DNA from 3 places in the Flammeovirga sp. MY04 genome. Region 2 is predicted to be linked to each of the others. Evidence: riboswitches for the same ligand, from Rfam matches in the RefSeq annotation. Region 2 holds a riboswitch; each other region holds the start of a gene.
What was found. A riboswitch is a leader RNA that binds a small molecule or an ion and turns the genes downstream of it on or off. The one in region 2 is predicted to bind cobalamin.
Positions count from the first base shown of each region.

Region 1: linked by a shared signal. The riboswitch ahead of MY04_RS27290 (InlB B-repeat-containing protein) and the one ahead of MY04_RS03555 (ribonucleotide-diphosphate reductase subunit beta) in region 2 are both predicted to bind cobalamin.
Region 3: linked by a shared signal. The riboswitch ahead of nrdD (anaerobic ribonucleoside-triphosphate reductase) and the one ahead of MY04_RS03555 (ribonucleotide-diphosphate reductase subunit beta) in region 2 are both predicted to bind cobalamin.

Region 1 covers NZ_CP003561.2:2,048,301-2,050,578, forward strand. Annotated here, with positions in the region: gene MY04_RS27290 (InlB B-repeat-containing protein) at 1-1,034, opposite strand, end outside; cobalamin riboswitch at 1,136-1,312, opposite strand; gene MY04_RS27295 (hypothetical protein) at 1,496-2,080, shown strand.
Region 2 covers NZ_CP003560.2:897,040-899,317, forward strand. Annotated here, with positions in the region: gene MY04_RS03550 (BamA/TamA family outer membrane protein) at 1-482, shown strand, start outside; cobalamin riboswitch at 910-1,113, shown strand; gene MY04_RS03555 (ribonucleotide-diphosphate reductase subunit beta) at 1,269-2,246, shown strand.
Region 3 covers NZ_CP003560.2:2,790,669-2,792,946, reverse strand. Annotated here, with positions in the region: gene nrdD (anaerobic ribonucleoside-triphosphate reductase) at 1-1,046, opposite strand, end outside; cobalamin riboswitch at 1,156-1,411, opposite strand; gene MY04_RS11310 (hypothetical protein) at 1,577-2,278, opposite strand, start outside.

The DNA of each region.
Region 1 (2,278 bases), on a different replicon from region 2:
TCGTTTCTTTCGTAGGCAAATCCAACTTGAGGAGACGACATGTAAATATCTTTTACCAAATCAAACACAAATGTTCTACCATCAAACTCTGGATCTCCTGCTGCAAAAACTAATGGGAAAGTAAAACATCCATAGTTAGAAGAACTGTAAAGATCTTTTGTACTATTACCTTCTTCATCAATTAGAAAAACTTCTGTTCCCCATGCCCAACCTCTACCAAGGCGGTTTAGTTGAGCTTTTACTGTAGCGTGGTCACCGTTATTCATTGCTTGGAAATCTGCTTGAGACATTGTGGCATAATCAACAGTGGTCTCTCCTGCTCCTAATTCCCATTTAGCTACAATGGTAATATCTGCAGTAATTGGAGTATTAAAATCAAAAGCTGTATCACCTACATACCAACCTAAAAATTCGTATCCTTCTTTTATTGGAGTATCTGTAGGTTCTGCTACTAATTCGTTTTCATCAACAGTAACTTGCACCAATTGATCTCCATTATCGGCATCGAAAGTAACTACAAATTGGTTGATTACTTCTTCGTAAACAGCGACTAAAGTGATGTCTGAAGTGATTGGAGTTTTAAAATCAAAAGCTGCACCATCTACTGACCAGAACTGGAAAAGATATCCTTCTTTGATCGGGTGTTTAGGTTCTTCTAAAGTGCCGTCTTCTAAAACAGTTACCACACTGTCCTCAGCTCCATTATCAAATTGAAATGTTGCTTTGTAAGTTACTTCTAACTCTTCCCAAGTGGCTTTTAATGTGATATCACTTTCTACAGCTTGCTCAAAATCGTAGTCTTCTTCATTTAAAGTCCATGATAAAAATTCGTGTCCTACTTTCTCAGGCTGTGTAGGTTGTGTCACTTTTTCGCCATGAAATACTTCTTGATTTTCAATTTTGTTACCTCCATCGGTATCAAAAGATACGGTATGAACGGCTAATGTTGTATCGTCTGCAGAATTACAGCCTACCAAAAAGAGTAAGGATAATACGAAATAAATCGATTTTTTAAATAGGAGTTGTTTGTTCATCTTTAATTTAGTTTTAAAATCTAAGCGATGAACTTTCAGGAATGAATAGATATTTTACCCATGCATAGGAAAACATATGATACTTAACTCCCGAAGTTTCATCAAAATATATTTGCTTGGTAGGTCTCCTGACTTTGCTCTTTTCTTGAATTGCCTTCTCATTAAAACAATGGCTTTTTAATTCAAGCATTATGAGCATTTACAGTTGCGGGTACAGTTCTGGTCTTTCACCAGATTCCCTTTTATTCCTTTCGGAACCAATGCACAGCAAAGGTGAGAGTTATCTTTACTAATAAAAGTGATAGGAATCATTACTAAAAAGAATTTTTGATTATCATTTTGTAATACGATTCCATACATTTTTTAAAATCTAAAAAATTTAACAAAACCTAATTATCTCAACTTTTTGACTATAAAATCACGTTAAAAAATCTAAAATAAAAATTAAAAAATATCTCATCATGAAAAAGCTAATTTATTTAATTGCTTTTTTTCTTGTTGCCAATTTTGCAAGTGCACAAACTGACAATTCGAATTTAAGTACTTCGAGCACTAAAAAAATCAACTTATTTAATGGTCTTGAAATGGGAATGTCCTTTCAAGAAGTAAATCAAACATTAATATCAAAAATGGATGCAAAACCTATTGATAATGGGTTTTATGAGATTCAGTTTTTAGAGAAACCTGCTACAATAAAACCGGTTTATGATCATAAAGAAAGTCTTGTAAAATTGGTCATTACTATTGAAAATGAAGACATTGAAGTCATCCAAAATAACTTAAATATTATAGGTGCATCCTTCTATCAAAATCCGGATTGGACCATGATCAAAGAAAATGATGAACAATGGTTGGCTTACAAAGAAATTAAACCTGTAGTAGACAATAAAAATGAATTGACCATTTCTTGTCAAGGTATTCATAAAAACAATATTGGTCATCTATGGCATGCCCAATTAATGATTGCTCCTCGAATGGAACAACCTGCAACTTTAGGTCAAGAAGTTATTGCAAAAGAAAGTGATGAAATAAGCACTTTATTCTAAAAAATATTTATTCTTTATCCATATTATTAGACCTGAAAGTAGATCAAAAGATCTGACTTTTAGGTCTTTTTTACTGAATAATTATAAAAAAAAGCGTTTAAACGTTTAAGAATACTTGTTAAGTAATACATCATAAAAAACCTTCCTCAGACCTCATAAAATACAATTTTGTCTAGTTTTAATTAAAAAGTGTCTATA
Region 2 (2,278 bases):
GTCGCTTTGAAGTATACAATAGTATATTTGGTAGTGATTATAATTTTAATGTATTGACATTAGATCTTAGAAAATATTTTGATTTAAGTAGAGAAAAAGAAGGTGCTTCTGTGTTAGCTTTTCAGGGTTTGACGAAACAAACTTTTGGTGATAATACGCCTTTTAGAGAGATGGCTTTGATGGGTGGATTAAACATGATGAGAGGTGTTTATGAAGGCCGTTGGAGAGACCAAAAAATGGTGGCATTACAATCTGAATTTAGACAACATTTATTCTGGAGAATTGGGATGACAGCCTTTGTTGGAACAGCAAATGTTTTTTCGACTTACGAAAATTTTGATAGCCAAGGTTTTAAGTTTGCAGGAGGTGGCGGATTAAGATTTTTGATTAATAAAAAGGACAAAGCATCTATTAGAGTAGATTATGGAATTGGATCGGAAAAAAGTTCTGGTTTATATTTAACCTTCGGAGAAGCATTTTAATTTGATTCATATTGATTAATTCCTCAAAAATCAAGTATAATTTAATAATTGTTTGAATTTTACAAGTAGATTTAATCAAACTTAAAATTAATGACACTAAAATATAATCGAATTGTAAACATAGTAACTTAGATTAGTCCATTTTAAAATGAGTTTAATCAATACGTATATAGACGTTATCCAAGTATAGGAAAGGTTTTTGTTTTATTGCGTGTGATATACACTTTTTTTTAATTCAAGTATTACAAAATTATTTCATATACCCTTATATTATTGATATTGAAAAAGTGCAATTTGCTGACAAATTGTGTGTGATTAGCTCTTATCATTTTTTTTAAATGAGTCAAGCAAAATGCAACTAATTTTGTGTGATTTTTTTTAACAAAAACTATGTTAGAAAATGTTTGCTATTATCAATAAAAGACCATTTATTTGTTATGACGAAGGTGCTTAAAGCAATTTGTATTTTGCTTTGGTGAAAAGGGAAACAGGTGAGAAGCCTGTACTGTACCCGCAGCTGTAATACTATGAAAATGAATTCGAAAAATCCACTGCATTTTAAATGTGGGAAGGTTGAATCAAAATTATATTATAGTTTAGTCAGAAGACCTGCCTAAGTTGTTGCTTGTAACCTCCATCGGGATAATGGGGAGTAAAAGAACTGTCTGAGTAAATCAATTTGATGCCTGGGCTTTTCCGTCAGCTTATAAAGAAAATAAAGCATTGTGTTGTTCAATGAGAACATTTATATGTTTTCATTAGTTGTATTAAAAAAACATCCAAAAGATGAGCTTATTAGATAAACGTGTAGCTTACAAACCCTTTGAATACCCAAAGGCACAAGATTTTATTGATGCTATTCACCAAACTTTCTGGATTCACTCCGAAGTAAACTTTGATGCAGATATTCAGCAGTTCAAAACCAATTTAACAGATCAAGAAAGAGATGTTATTGGTAACATCCTGAAAACGTTTGCCCAAACTGAAACTAATGTTCAGGATGATTTTTGGGGGGTGATTGGTCAGTTTATACCTAAGCCAGAAATTAAGGCAATGGCCATTACTTTTGCTGAAAATGAAGCTCGTCACGCTTCTGCATATGCACGTTTAAACGAGTTGTTGGATTTGGACAATTTTGAGGCATTCTTAGAAGACGAGACTGCTATGGAACGTCTTGAAATGCTCTCTCAGGTAACTGTGGATAAAAATGGAAATGCACAACCGCACGACCTATTACAGAGTATTGCAATTTTCTCGTGTTTTACTGAAAATGTAAACTTATTCTCTCAGTTCGCTATTTTACTGTCCTATAAAAAATTCAAAAATCAACTTAAAGGTATTGGTAACATTATCAAGTGGTCTGCTAAGGATGAAAACTCTCATGCACGTGCAGGTATGTGGTTATACAATACGATGATTGCTGAATACCCTGAGTTGAATACTAAAGAACTTCAAGATCGCATCTATGAAGCAGCAAAAATTTCTCACGATGTAGAAGTTAGGTTGCTGAATGGTATTTTTGAAGAAGGTGAGTTGGAATTTTTACCAATAGAACATTTAGTTCACTTCATGAGAGATCGTCTGAATAAAAGTTTAAACGAAATTGGTCTAAAACCTATCTTTGAAGTTAATAAAGAAACTTTGAAGAAAATGCAATGGTTCGATGAAGAAGTATTTGGTTTAGCACACGACGATTTCTTCGCTGTAAGACCTACAGAATATACTAAAAAGACACAATCAGTAACCGCTGATGATCTTTTCTAAATAATAAATTGATACTCTTATTTCTACACCCT
Region 3 (2,278 bases), 1.9 Mb from region 2:
ATAAATGCCATCTCTTTTACAAGAGTACAGAATTCCTCCCATGAGTCAGTTTCCATTGCATATTTAGGAAGGTTCATGGTTACAGGAGATAGGTTTCCTCTACCCGATTTTCCGTTATAGCCATGTAGATTTTTTCCTAAACGTGTACGACACCCCATAGTGGCAGGGATTAAATCTGGAACAATTTTTCCGTTTTTATCCAAAATGTCATATACCTCTTGATGGGTGTTGACATAGTTAGGATAGACTCTTTTTATCGAACACTCGTTAGCTAATTGGAAAAGATCCTCGTTTAAAATTTTACCTTCTTCCTTTCTGTATTGCCAAATCTGAATAGGGAAAATTGGAGTGGTTCTTTTTTCTCCAATACCATCCATTGTGGCATTTAGCATGCATTCGATAAACAAACGACCTTCTCTAGATGTATCACATCCGTAATTAATCGATACAAACGGTAGTTGGTTACCTGCTCGGCTTTCTAAGTGATTTAGGTTATGAAGAAAAGCTTCGCAAGCTTGTTTAGTTTCTTCTTTTACTTGGTCCCAAGCAAATGTATCAGGATCGGGTACATTAAACTTAATAGCTGTTTCCATATGTTTATAGAAACTGAGTTTAATGAACTTTGCCATATGGAAATCGAAGGCATTGATAGCGATACCACCAAACTGAGCGTTACTCTGACATTGTAAAACAACAGCAGTGACTTGTAAAGCAGAGCGAATACTTTTAGGAGGACGCATAGTGCCATTCGTTGTATGAATGGGTTTGCTAAGAATTTCTCCAACATCAATAAACATACAGTTTTGCATACCTACAGCATAAGAACTGAAGTCGTGGATATAGATCCATCCTTCTTCATGCATCTTTAAATGCTTTTCGGGAAGTAAGTAGGCTTTTGTGTATTCCTTGGAGATTTCACCCGACATACGGGTAAGTTTTGCAGTAAAAACACCTTCAGGCATGTTGGCGTTTTCGTTTTCTACATTAGTAAGGTTAATTGCTTCATTGGCGAATTTCAGCAATTTACTGTCTTGAGTGATGACCATGTCTTTTGAATTTTTTTGAAACAAAACACAAGGCGCTATTGTAGGAAGTGCAGTAACGTACATCAAATAATTTGGTGGACGCTGAAAACTTAGACATTAACTCGATGTCGGTGGCTTCATTTGCTTGGTAGGTCTTCTGACTTGACTCTAAAAATTGTCCTTCTCACTTTATACTTGATACATCTGATCAAGCGGAACAGCAATGGAGTATCAATTTTTATCAGTTAAATTAAGAGAGCTAAAAGTATTGAATTAGCTATTAAATTAAGTGATGACAACGAGTGCTATACAGCTACGAGCATAGTTCTAGATTCTCACTAGATTCCCTATTATTCCATTTTGGCACCATGCACTTTCAATTTGCAAACACCTGATTTAAAAAGCATTGATGACAATCACTAAAATATTTTAGGAATTTATAAGATGCTGAAAATCGATGGTTTAACGGGATAATTTATTGTAAAATAAAAAGGCTGTCACATTTATTATATGACAGCCTAAAATTCTTATATAAGATTAATTGAACTGAATTAGTTCGCTTCTTGACCTGTAGTAACGCTTACTTTAGAAGGATCGATTTGAATTCTTTCAAGAAGTCTTCTTAATGACTTTGCTTGACCTTTAAAAGAACCCGCCATAATACCGTTTAAGCCATTTGGATTTTCTTTTGCTTTCTCGATAGTATTCATAATCTCTAAAGCTTTATCAAAATCTCTTTTCATTGTGTAAGCTAATGCAAGGTTTAATTTTAAACCATCAGCAATTTCGCCATTTACTTTAGCTTTTTTGTCCTCATAGTTTGCTTCAGCAATTAGTTCCTCCCACAGTGGAATTGACTCATCAATTGTTTCCATCACTTGGTCCATTGTCGTTTTCTTCTTCTTAGAGAAAGAGTAAAGTTTTTTGAATCTATCCGCTAAAGTTTCTTGAAGTTCAGTTAACTGCTTGAATTTAGGATGTGATCCTTTAGCACCAAAGATATAAATCAATTCTCTAGATGAGTCACTAAAAAGTTGTTCTTGAATATCAAGGTGTGCATAATAGATCGCATATTTGAATATTTTTTTGTGCATTTCATCACGAATGTGTTGCTGCATAATCGCTCTTCTCGCTTCATCAGAACCCGCTTTATTAACTTGTGATTTTAAAGTGATGTATTCCACAAAGCTCGAAGCCTTATATTGTAAAGCTTTAGGATTTGATGCAAATAGATCCTTTTCGTAAAGTAATTG